One region of the Stenotrophomonas sp. YJH_SMC_80 genome, then DNA from elsewhere that is predicted to be linked to it. Evidence: riboswitches for the same ligand, from Rfam matches in the RefSeq annotation. Region 1 holds a riboswitch; the other holds the start of a gene.
What was found. A riboswitch is a leader RNA that binds a small molecule or an ion and turns the genes downstream of it on or off. The one in region 1 is predicted to bind cobalamin.

Region 1 (6,312 bases):
ACAGTCAGGCCTGCGCGGAAATCGCCGAAGCGACGGTCGATGTCCAGGCGCGCGGTCTGCTGCGCGCGGCGTGGCAGCCAGTTGTCGAACTGGGTGCTGCCGCCGGTGCGGTTGCGCGGGTCGGTGTAGCTCAGCTGCGCGTTGATGTCGAAGCCGGCCAGCAGCACGCCACCGGTCAGCTCGGCACCGCGGATGCGGGCCTTCTCCACCTGCTGCATCTTGAAGGTTGCCGCATCGTAGGTGATCAGGTCATCGATGCGGGTTTCATACACGTCCAGGCCCCAGTGCCAGCCCTGGCCCTGCTGCGAAACGCCGAGGTTGGCGCTCTTGGACTTCTCCGGCTTCAACGTCGGCACGCCGCTCCACGGGTCGTACAGATCGCTGAAGGTCGGTGCCTTGAACGCCGTGCCATAGCTGGCGTTGAGGCGCAGGCCGTGGCCCAGCTCCATCGCCCAGCCAACGCTGCCGGTGGCGTGGTTGCCGAACTGCTGGTTGTCGTCGTTGCGTGCGCTGGCCTGCAACTGGTGGCGGCCGAAGCGGCCCTGGTACTGCACGAACACGCCGGTGTTGCGGCGGCTGTCGACCAGGTAACCCGCGCTGCTGCCATCCAGGTTGTCTTCGCTCCAGTCCACGCCTGCGCTCAGCAGCTGGCCCTCGGCCACGCCGAAATCGCCCTGCAGGGAGGCGCTGTCGCGGTGGGTCTGTGCGCTGCCACGTGCACCGAAGTCGCCGAAGTTGTCCGACTCGTTGTCACTGCGGCCGACGTTGGCGGTGAATGCCAGGCGCTCGGAGGGGGTGTAGCGCACCTTGCCGGCCAGCACCTGCTGGCGGGTTTCCGAATAGTTGTAGTAACCGTCGTAATGGTTCTTGCCGTCGGCGCGCAGGGCGCTGCCTTCCACGTTCCACTGGTCGTTGAAGGTGTAGCCACCGCGCAGGCTCTTGGACAGGTTGCGGTAGCCGTCGCGGTCGGGCTCGTCGGCGAAGCAGCCGGTGAACAGCGTGGCCGAGCCGCGGCAGGCATCGATGCCATCGGAATGCTGGTAGGCGATATCCGCACCGAACCAGCCGCGTTCGGTACCGCCGCCAATGCCACCGCTGGCTTCACGCAGGCCGTTGCTGCCACCGCCAAGCTGGAAGTGCGGGGCGAAATCGCCCTGGTTGCGGCGGGTGAAGATCTGGATCACGCCACCGATGGCGTCGGCGCCGTACAGGCTCGACTGCGGGCCGCGCACGATTTCGACGCGCTCGATCTGCGCCAGCGGCAGGTCCTGGTACATGGCCAGGCCGAGGTCGGCGCTGTTGATGCGCACACCATCGACCAGCACCACGGTGTGGCCGGAATTGGTGCCGCGCAGGAACAGCGAGCTCTGCTTGCCGAGCCCGCCGGCATTGGTCAGGTTGATGCCGGCGCGGCCGCGCAGCAGCTCCTGCAGCGACGTGGCCTGGCTGGATTCGATCTGCGCGCGGTCGATCACCTGCGCCGGCGCGATGCTGTCCTGCAGGGCGATCGGGGTGCGGGTGGCAGTGACCAGGATCTGGTCGAGCGCGGTGGTGTCATTGGCGGCCTGGGCCAGCGCGGGCAGGGCGGCCAGCACGGCCAGGGACAGCATTCGGGACTGCAGCTTCATGGGGGACTCCGGGTGCCACGCACGCCCGCGTGGCGAAGGGGAGGAGCCGCGAAGGCAGGCGTGCGCCGATGCCGCAGCGCACGCCACGGTCATCCAGCGCCATGCCCACCGCATCGCGACCTGAGGCTTCCGGGCCGGTCTCCGGGCTTGCCGCCGGGTGGCGCGAGGCCACCGTCCAGGCGCCTTCCCATGCCTGCGGCACAGTGGCGGTGTTGCCTGGAACTGACGTGCTTACCGTTGCGGGGGCAGCGCCGGCCTGGCGTGGAATCACGCGTCACCGGCTTCCCGTTTCAACCTGCCGGCCATGGCCGCAGGTCACCTGGAAGTGGGCGCAGTCTACGGCATCGCAGGCCGTCCCGTTGCGTCGCGCCTGCGCGACTGCCTTTGCTGTGCCTTTAGAATGGTTGCTCGATCCCGTGGTGCCGTTGCCGATGTCCGCCCGTTTTCCGCTGTACCTGCGTCGCCCGTCCGGGACGCGCGCATGATCCTCGACCTGGTCCGCCATGCCGGCAACGGTCGCGATGAGTTCCTCGATGGCCGCAGCGATCCACCGCAGCTGGCCCGCCTGCCGCAGGAACTGGTCGAGGCCTATGCCGGGCAACGCTGGGAGCGGGTGATCAGTTCGCCGCGGCTGCGTTCGCTGCACACGGCAATGGCCCTGGCCACCCCGCGCGGACTGGACGTGGAAGCGGACGAGGAATGGGAAGAACTGGACTTCGGCGATTGGGACGGGCGGTCGCTGTTCGACCTGCCGGAGGATGCACTGGCGGCCTTCCATGCCGACCCGCACGCGTTCCCGCCGCCCAATGGCGAGAGCTGGGGCCACTTCGAGCGGCGCATCGCGCGCGCGCTGGATCGCCTGCTCGATGATGACGATCCGGTGCCGACGCTGGTGGTCAGCCATGGCGGCCCGTTGCGCATGGTGCTGTCGCAGGTCTGCGGCCTGCCCATGTCGCTGTGCTGGGCGCTGCGTATCGACCACGGCACGCGCCTGCGGGTGTGGCTGGAGCGCGGCGAGATCGGGCTGGTGGGTGAGCTGCTGGAGCTGCAGCAGCCCTGAGCGCACTCGCCGGGCATGGCCCGGCGCTACCGATCCCGCATCACACTGGTAGTGCCGGCCGCTGGCCGGCATCCCCAGGAACGCGGAGGCCTCAATCCTCGTCCGCGCCCTCGGGCACGCTGTCCTCAGCGTCATCGTCGGCATCGAAGCGCTGCTCATGCACCGGGCCCGACGCCGGGCCGGCTGCCTTCAGCGGATGCGCAGCGATGCGTGCTTCGTAATCCTGCACCAGTGCTTCACGCTGTGGCTCGCTCAGCTCCTGCCAATGGCAGTCCAGCAACGCGCCTTCCAGCGAGTACAGCAGGTTCAGGCTGGGCTTGAAGCCGGCGCGCTTGACCTTGACGAAGGCGCCGACGGCTCCGATCGCGACCAGGTCGTCGCGGCTGCGCAGGCCGACCTGGCGCAGCCACGCCGCACTTTTCGGGCCGATGTTGCGCAGCTTCGGTGCGCTCATCCCAGCGCCTCGACGAACACGCGGGCGATGGCTTCCAGGCCAGCCTGATCGTCGGCATCGAAGCGGCCCACCTTCGGGCTGTCGAAGTCGAACACGCCGATCAGTTCATCGCCGCGCAGCAGCGGCACCACCAGTTCCGAGCGCGAGGCCGAATCGCAGGCGATGTGGCCGGGGAAGGCGTCGACGTCCTCTACGCGCTGGGTCACGCGCTGGCTGGCGGCAGCACCGCACACGCCCTTGTCCAACGGGATGCGCACGCAGGCCGGCAGGCCCTGGAACGGGCCGACCACCAGTTCCTTGCCGTCGTACAGGTAGAAGCCCACCCAGTTCAGGTCGGGCAGGGCGTGGTAGACCAGGGCCGAGAGGTTGGCCGCGTTGGCGATGCGGTCGGACTCGGCGTAGACCAGGCCACGGGCCTGTTCCAGCAGCTGGGCGTATTGTTCCGGCTTGCTGCCGGTGAGCGAGGCATTGGCGAACATGCCAGCAGTCTAGCAAGCGTGCCGGGCCAGCGATAATGCACACACTGTTGCCCTGTTGGAGCCCGTCGATGCCGTTGCCCGCCACGCTGCCGCCCGCCCTGTTCGTCACCGGCACCGATACCGAGATCGGCAAGACCGCGGCCAGCACCGCGCTGCTGCACGCACTGCGCCGGCGCGGCCTGCGTGCGGTGGGCATGAAGCCGGTGGCCAGCGGCAGCGGAGACCTGGGCCAGGGCCTGCGCAACGAAGACGCATTGGCGCTGCAGGCGGCCAGCTGGCCGGTACCGGACTATGCCGATCTGAACCCATATGCGTTGCGCCAGCCGCTGGCACCGGAGCTGGCCGCTGCCGAGGACGGCGTGCAGGTGGAGCTGGCGCCAATCATGGCAGCGTTCGAGCGGCTGCGCACGCAGGCCGATGTCGTGGTGGTCGAGGGGGTTGGCGGTTGGCTGGCACCAGTCTCGGCCACGCTCGACCAGCTCGACCTGGTGCGCGCATTGCGGTTGCCGGTGTTGCTGGTGGTGGGCATGCGGCTGGGCTGCGTCAACCACGCGCGACTGACCGCGCAGTCGCTGCAGGCCAGCGGCGTGGAGTGCCTGGGCTGGATCGGCAACCACATCGACCCGGCGATGCAGCGCCAGGATGAGAACATCGCAACGCTGCAGCAGCGCCTGCCGATGCCGTGCTGGGGCCGGCTGCCACACCTTCCGGGCGCGGATGGCCAGATCCTGAGCACGCATCTGCTCGATTGACCTGGGGTAGTGCCGGCCGCTGGCCGGCAACCTCGATGAATCACGTCCATGCAGTTGCCGGCCAGCGGCCGGCACTACCGTGCTGCGGCCGCCAGCTCCCGCGCGATCGCACCCAACCGCTCCACCGCGCCGATGAAGCGTGCATCCAGCGTCTGGCAGCACGACAGCCGCAGGCAATGGCGATACCGCGCGCCGCGTGAATACACCTGGCCGGGCATGAAAACGATGTCCTCCTGCAGGGCACGCTCGAACAGCTCGCGCGTGTCCACGCCGGGCAGTTCCAGCCACAGCAGGAAGCCACCCTGCGGTTCGGTGGCGCGGGTGCCGGCCGGGAAGTGTTCGGCCACCAGCTGGCGCAGCCGTCCGACCTGTTCGCGGTACAGGCGGCGCATGCGATGCAGGTGGTGCTCGTAGCTGCCCGCCTCCAGATAGGCCGCCACCGCGTCGCCCAGCAGCTGCGGCTCGCCGCCGGTGGACTGGAATTTCAGCAGCGCGATGCGCTCGGCGAAGCGGCCGCCATCGAGCCAGCCGATGCGGTAATCCGGCGCCAGCGTCTTGGAAAAGCCGCCGACCACCATCACCCAGCCATCGCGATCGAAGGCCTTCAGGAGCGGTGCCGGCGGTTCGCAGAACTGCAGCTCGGCATACACCGCATCTTCGATCAGCGGCAGCTGGCGTGCGTTGACCAGTTCGGCCAGGCGTTGCTTGGCGGCGGTCGGCATGGTGCAGCCGAGCGGGTTGTGCACGGTCGGCATCACCACCAGTGCGGCCAGCGGCGTGTGCTCCAGCAGCGCGTCCAGCGCATCCACATCCAGGCCGAACTGCGGATGGGTGGGCAGTTCGATGGCCTGCAGGCCGAGGTTGGCCAGCAACGGGTAGAGGTTGAAGTAGGACGGCGCCTCGATGCCGACCGCATCACCGGGCTGGGTGACCGCGCGTAGCGCCAGCTGCAGCCCTTCCATCGCACCGTGGGTCAGCAGCAGGCGTTCGCTGTGGGTATGCAGGCCCATGCGCGGGCCGCGGCGCACGATCTGCGCCAGCAGCCGTGGCGAGCCGTTGGGGCGTGCATAGGTCTCCACGGTCTGCTGGCCATGGCGCAGTACCTGCGCCGTGTGCTTGGCCAGCTGCGCGCCGGGGTAGAACTGGCGACCGCGCGGGCCGGCAAAGGCCAGGTCGATCACGCCGGGGCGGCGCTGTGCTTCCAGCACGCGGGCCATCAGTACCTGCTGCAGCGGCGCGGTGGGCGCAGAAGGTGTGTCGCGCAGCGAACGTTCCGGCACCGACAGCCGCGGCGCGACCTCGAAGCCGGCCTTGGGCCGCGGAATGACCAGACCGGCGTCTTCCAGCTGGCGGTAGGCGGCGATCACCGTGTTCAGGCTGAGCCGGCGCTGCAGGGCCATCTGCCGCAGCGAGGGCAGGCGGCTGCCTACCGGAAGCCGGCCGCCATGGATGGCCTCGGCCAGTTCGTCGGACAGCCGTTGGTAGCGGGGGGGGATCATCGCGCTCTGATCATCTGTATCCATCGAATTTCCCACCGCCTGGTGCTGTACCCATGATGGCGGCGAGCCTAGCATGTCGTTGTCGGCCGGGCCTGATCGGGGCACGGCCGGTACTTTCCAAGCGCACGGCTGGATGGCCGTGCGTCTTTTTTTGGTAGTGCCGGCCGCTGGCCGGCAATCCCTGGAACCGCAGGAGCCGGCCAGCGGCCGGCACTACCCGGGGCGTTACCGCATTGGCAGGAGCGTCACCGAGCGCCAGCCGGCCCCACGGAAATGCCGTCAGCGCATCGGCACCAGCACCGCATCGCGCCGGTACAACGCCGGGAACTGCCTGCCCAGCGCGGCCAGCTTCGGCGCGTCGTAGTAGCGGATGTAGGCGGCCTGCGGGTAGTTGGTCATGTAGTTCTGGTGGTAGCTCTCGGCCGGGTAGAAGCGCTGGC
Region 2 (6,312 bases), on a different contig from region 1:
GTCTTGCCCCCGAGCATGCCGTCCGCCGCGTGGGTGCCAGTATGGCGCAGGGGCTTCTCAGGGCCTGAGAACAACGGCGCAGTCCGCGCACGCAATGCGCCGTTCAGCAGAAAGCACGGCTGCAGGCTTGACCCGCCCCGCCATCGGCGTAGCATCTGCAGCAAGCCAAGGGACAGACCCGCGGCTGCCACAACGACATGAGGGATTCTCATGGAATTCGACTATCTCGTCTTCATCGGGCGATTCGAGCCCTTCCACAACGGCCACGCCGCCGTTGCCCGCCTGGCCCTGAGCCGGGCCCGCAAGCTGATCTTCCTGGTCGGCTCTGCCGATACCCCCCGCAGCCTGCGCAATCCCTGGACCGTGGCCGAACGCGCCGTGATGATCCAGGCCGCCCTCGATGGCCACACCGACCGTCTGCTGATCCGCCCGCTGCGTGACCACCTGTACAACGAAGCGCAGTGGATCGCCAACGTGCAGCGCCAGGTGGCTGAAGCCCTGCGCAACGACGGCGCCGCCGCCGATGCGAAGGTGGGCCTGATCGGCATGGACAAGGACGCGTCCAGCTACTACCTGCGCGAGTTCCCGCAGTGGCCGCTGGTGGACGTGCAGCACACCGCCACCCTGTCGGCCACCGAGCTGCGGCGCTACCTGTTCGAAGCCGGCGACGTCGACTTCCACGGTGCGCTGCTGATGCTGCGTGGCAATGTGCCGGGGCCGGTGTACGACATGCTTGAAGCGTTCCGCAAAAGCGCGCCTGCCTATGGCCAGCTGGTGGCCGAGTACCGCTTCATCGAACAGTACAAGGCCGCCTGGAAGGATGCGCCCTACGCGCCCACCTTCGTCACCACCGATGCGGTGGTGGTGCATTCAGGCCACGTGCTGCTGGTGCGTCGCCGCTCGGAACCCGGCAAGGGGCTGTGGGCGCTGCCCGGCGGCTTCGTCGGCCAGGAACAGAGCCTGCTCGACAGCTGCCTGCGCGAACTGCGCGAGGAAACCCGGCTGAAGATTCCACTGCCGGTGCTGAAGGGTTCGCTGAAGGGCCAGCAGGTCTTCGACCACCCCGACCGCAGCCAGCGCGGCCGCACCATCACCCACGGTTTCCACTTCGAATTCCCGGCCGGTGACCTGCCGCCTGTGCGCGGCGGCGACGACGCCGACAAGGCGCGCTGGATACCGGTGAGTGAAGCCCTGGACATGGGCCCGCAGCTGTTCGAAGACCACCTGCACATCCTGGAGTATTTCCTCGGCCGCGGCTGACAGGCCCGGCCTCCCCACTGGCGGATAGACCGCTGGTGTCACTCGACGCGAAGGAGCTTCCGTCATGCACTACCTCGATAATCTTCTCCTCAACACCGACAGCTACAAGGCCAGCCATTGGCTGCAGTACCCGCCGGGTACCGATGCCACGTTCTTCTACGTCGAATCACGTGGCGGCCTGCACGATCGCACGGTGTTCTTCGGCCTGCAGGCGATCCTCAAGGACGCGCTGGCACGACCGGTCACCCACGCCGACATCGACGACGCTGCTGCGGTATTCGCCGCACACGGCGAACCGTTCAACGAGGCCGGCTGGCGCGATATCGTCGACCGGCTTGGCGGCCACCTGCCGGTGCGCATCCGCGCCGTTCCCGAGGGCAGCGTGGTGCCCACCCACCAGGCACTGATGACCATCGAGTCGACCGATCCGGCTGCGTTCTGGGTGCCGTCGTACCTGGAAACGCTGCTGCTGCGCGTGTGGTATCCGGTCACCGTGGCCACCATCAGCTGGCACGCACGGCAGACCATCGCCGCGTTCCTGCAGCAGACCAGCGACGACCCGCAGGGGCAGCTGCCGTTCAAGCTGCACGACTTCGGCGCGCGCGGTGTATCGAGCCTGGAATCGGCCGCGTTGGGCGGTGCCGCGCACCTGGTCAACTTCCTCGGCACCGATACCGTGTCGGCGCTGTGCCTGGCACGCGCGCACTACCACGCGCCGATGGCCGGCTATTCGATTCCGGCCGCCGAGCACAGCACCATCACCAGTTGGGGCCGCGAACGCGAGGTGGACGCCTATCGCAACATGCTGCGCCAGTTCGGCAAGCCCGGTTCGATCGTGGCGGTGGTGTCGGACAGCTATGACATCTACCGCGCGATCAGCGAACACTGGGGCACCACCCTGCGCGATGACGTGATCGCGTCGGGCGCCACCCTGGTCATCCGTCCCGACTCGGGTGACCCGGTGGAGGTGGTGGCCGAAAGCCTGCGCCGGCTGGATGAAGCCTTCGGCCACGCGATCAACGGCAAGGGCTATCGCGTGCTCAACCACGTGCGGGTGATCCAGGGCGATGGCATCAATCCGGACACCATCCGCGCGATCCTGCAGCGCATCACCGACAACGGCTACGCCGCCGACAACGTGGCCTTCGGCATGGGCGGTGCGCTGCTGCAGCGGCTGGACCGCGATACGCAGAAGTTCGCGCTGAAGTGCTCGGCCGCACGGGTCGAGGGCGAGTGGATCGACGTCTATAAGGATCCGGTCACCGACGCCGGCAAGGCCAGCAAGCGTGGCCGCATGCGCCTGCTGCGCCGCCTGGACGATGGCAGCCTGCATACGGCGCCACTGCCGGCCAATGGCGACGACACCCTGCCGGACGGCTTCGAGGACGCAATGGTGACCGTGTGGGAGAACGGCCGCCTGCTGCACGACCAGCGGCTGGACGACATCCGCACGCGGGCGGCCGTGGGGCATTGAAGGTGCATCCCGACCGGGGTCGGATCCCGTTGCAGCGCATCGGGCTCTGCCCCCTGCGCTCTTGACCGGCGCCACCAACAGGTCCACCTTGCACACGCCGAAGGTATCCCTCCCATCGCTGCGGCGCGGGGAGGGATTTAAACGGGAATCCGGTGAAGGCGCCTCGCGCGTCCATTCCGGAGCTGCCCCGCAGCGGTGAATGGAAACGAATCCTGCCAACAGCACTGGGCTCGCGCCTGGGAAGCGGCGGGTAGTAGGTGGGCTGCGGCCCGTGTCCATCAGCCCGAATACCGGCCCCGGCCGGGGGACACGACCGTCCCCTGACTCGACCTGGAATCTCCGCGGGGAGGTTGCCGGGGCCGTCGTCGTCCTGCGCGTGCAGGCGGTGTGGCCGCGCGCGTCCTGTTCACGGTATCCGGCCAGACCCGTTCACCCACGCGCTGATGCATGGGCCACCGCCGTTGCCGGCGGTCCATGCGGTACCTGACGATGACCGAGCTCCAACGCCCCACCCTGACCCTGCCCGCCGACGGCAAGCGCCTGCTGCTGCATTCGTGCTGCGCGCCCTGTTCCGGCGAAGTGATGGAGGCGATCACCGCCTCCGGGATCGACTACGCGATCTTCTTCTACAACCCCAACATCCACCCGGTGAAGGAGTACGAGCTGCGCAAGCAGGAGAACATCCGCTTCGCCGAGCAGCACGGCATTCCCTTCATCGACTGCGACTACGACACCGACAACTGGTTCAGCCGTGCACGCGGCATGGAAAACGAGCCCGAGCGCGGCATCCGCTGCACGATGTGCTTCGACATGCGCTTCGAGCGCACTGCGCTGTACGCGCACGAGCACGGTTACGACACCATCAGTTCTTCGCTGGGCATCTCGCGCTGGAAGAACATGGCGCAGATCAACGACTGCGGCATCCGCGCCGCCTCGCGCTATGAAGGCCTGCAGTACTGGGACTACAACTGGCGCAAGGGCGGCGGTGCCAGCCGCATGATCGAGATCAGCAAGCGCGAGCAGTTCTACCAGCAGGAATACTGCGGCTGCGTGTACTCGCTGCGCGATGCCAACCGCCATCGCCGCGAGAATGGCCGCGAGCGGATCAAGATCGGCCTGTTGTACTACGGGCAGGACGCTGGGACGCCGCAGGACGATTGACGTGCAGGCATGGGGCGGCCACGCTGGTCGCCCCTTCTGTTGTACCGGGACTGCCATGACCGCCCTGCCCGCCGATGTCGCCCTGCTGGTGATCGACCTGCAGCCGGACTTCATGCCCGGTGGCGCCCTGGCCTGCGACCAGGGCGATGCGCTGGTGGCACCCATTGCCGATCTGCTGGCGCAGCGCCGCTACCGCACCGTGGTGGCAACACAGGACTGGCACCCGGCCGACCATGCCTCGTTCGCCAGCCAGCACCCCGGCCAGCGTCCGTTCGAGACCATCCTGCTGCATGCGCAGCCGCAGACCCTGTGGCCCGACCACTGCGTGCAGGGCAGCGCCGGTGCCGCCCTGCATCCGGGCGTGGACTGGACCGTGGCCGACCTGATCCTGCGCAAGGGCATGCGCCAACAGGTGGATTCGTACAGCGCCTTCCGCGAGAACCACGGCCCCGATGGCGAGCGCCCGGCCACCGGCCTGGCCGGCTGGCTGCATGAACGCCGCATCCGCGAAGTGCACGTATGCGGCCTGGCCCGTGACTACTGCGTGCTGTGGAGCGCGCAGGACGCGGTGAAGTCCGGCTTCCGGGTGAAGTTCCTGTGGGAGCTGACCCGGCCGGTGACCGAAGCCAATGACGCGATGGTGCGCGAGGCGCTGGGCAAGGCGGGGATCGCGATCGTCTGAGGCGTGACCGCCGGGCATGGCCCGGCGCTACCGCGCACGTCGCTTATGCCGCTTGCGCGCTCCTGCCCACAACAACACAATCGATTCATCCAGCCCCCTAACTACGCCCCCCTACAGATCGCGGGACGGCCGAACCGGGGGCTTTTCATTGGATGAAATCAGGATTCGGTAGTGCCGGCCGCTGGCCGGCAACCTCGGGATCTCTGCAGTTGCCGGCCAGCGGCCGGCACTACCGGATAGCAACCGTGGTAGCGCCGCGCCATGCCCGGCGGACGCGGGATGGGCGATTACCGGAATACCACCGTGCGATGCCCATTGAGCAGGATGCGGTGCTCCACATGGCGGCGAACCGCGCGTGCCAGCACCAGCGATTCGGTATCACTTCCCAGCCGCACCAGTTCACGCGGTGCCATCGCATGGTCCACGCGGGCCACGTCCTGTTCGATGATCGGGCCTTCGTCCAGGTCCTCGGTGACATAGTGCGCGGTGGCGCCGATGATCTTGACCCCACGCGCGTGTGCCTGGTGGTACGGCTGCGCGCCCTTGAAGCTGGGCAGGAAGCTGTGGTGGATGTTGATCGCACGGCCGGCCAGCGCGCGGCACAGCGTGGGTGACAGGATCTGCATGTAGCGCGCCAGCACCACCAGGTCGATGCGCTCGCGCTCGACCAGGTCGATGATCTGCTGCTCCTGCACCGCGCGTGTATCGGCGGTCACCGGCAGGTGGTGGAACGGCACCTGGTAGGACGCCGCCAGCGGCGCGAAGTCGGCGTGGTTGGACGCCACTGCTGCGATGTCCACCTTCAGCTGGCCGCTGTGGGCGCGGAACAGCAGGTCGTTGAGGCAATGCCCCTGTTTGCTGACCAGCACCAGCAGCCGCGCGCGGCGTCGGCCATCGTGCAGCTGCCAGTCCATGCCGAAGCCCTCGGCAAGCGTGGCCATGGCCGCGTGCACGGTTTCCAGCGGCAGGCCGGCATCGCGGTCGAAGTGCACGCGCAGGAAGAAGCGGCCACTCTCCTCATCGCCGAACTGCTGGGCGTCGAGGATGTTGCAGCCGTGGTCGAACAGCAGGCCGGACACGCGGTAGACGATGCCGGTGCGGTCGGGGCAGGACAGGGTAAGAATGGAATCGGGGCGCATCGCTACAGTGTAGGGCAGCGCCCTGCCCAGCGGCCGGATGATCACGGGTGCAACCGGCCTGCTTGGTTCAGTACCAAGCGATACTTGGACCTTCCCGTGGCAAGCTGGTCGGTCATGAACCTGTTGCAACTGATCCGCAGCTTCACCCGCACCGCAGAGACCGGCAGCATTGCCGCCGCGGCCCGCATCCTTGGCATCAGCGCCACCGCGGTCGGCCAGAACATCAACCGGCTGGAGGCCCATCTGGGCGTACGGTTGCTGAACCGGAGTACGCGGCAGCTGGCGCTCAGCGAGGCCGGCGCGCTGTACCTGGCGCAGGTGCGCCACATCGAAGCCGACCTGGCGCGCGCGCAGGCGATGGTCACCGCCGGTGACATCGAACCGGCCGGGCCGCTGCGCATCGCCAGCAGCAGCGCCTTCGGTCGCCACGTGCTTGCCCCCTTGTTGCCTTCACTGCAGCAGCTCTACCCACAACTGCAGCTGGAGCTGCGCCTGACCGACCGCGCCGTGCAGCATGGACCGGAAGCGGTGGATGCCAGCATCCGCATCGGGGCGCAGCTGGAGGATGGGGTGGTCGCGCGGCAGCTGGCGCGTGT

Region 2: it holds a riboswitch for cobalamin, as region 1 does, so the genes downstream of both, AC5P99_RS09625 (epoxyqueuosine reductase QueH) here and btuB (TonB-dependent vitamin B12 receptor) in region 1, are expected to answer to the same signal.

The regions. Positions count from the first base shown of each region.
Region 1 is NZ_JCAFVP010000008.1:84,304-90,615, forward strand. It holds gene btuB (TonB-dependent vitamin B12 receptor) at 1-1,628, opposite strand, end outside; cobalamin riboswitch at 1,744-1,966, opposite strand; gene AC5P99_RS14195 (histidine phosphatase family protein) at 2,110-2,688, shown strand; gene AC5P99_RS14200 (TfoX/Sxy family protein) at 2,780-3,142, opposite strand; gene AC5P99_RS14205 (GAF domain-containing protein) at 3,139-3,621, opposite strand; gene bioD (dethiobiotin synthase) at 3,690-4,373, shown strand; gene AC5P99_RS14215 (aminotransferase-like domain-containing protein) at 4,448-5,896, opposite strand; gene msrA (peptide-methionine (S)-S-oxide reductase MsrA) at 6,152-6,312, opposite strand, start outside.
Region 2 is NZ_JCAFVP010000004.1:301,447-307,758, reverse strand. It holds gene AC5P99_RS09640 (patatin-like phospholipase family protein) at 1-17, opposite strand, end outside; gene AC5P99_RS09635 (bifunctional nicotinamide-nucleotide adenylyltransferase/Nudix hydroxylase) at 211-1,260, shown strand; gene AC5P99_RS09630 (nicotinate phosphoribosyltransferase) at 1,325-2,734, shown strand; cobalamin riboswitch at 2,818-3,047, shown strand; gene AC5P99_RS09625 (epoxyqueuosine reductase QueH) at 3,209-3,895, shown strand; gene pncA (bifunctional nicotinamidase/pyrazinamidase) at 3,951-4,577, shown strand; gene purU (formyltetrahydrofolate deformylase) at 4,865-5,716, opposite strand; gene AC5P99_RS09610 (LysR family transcriptional regulator) at 5,831-6,312, shown strand, end outside.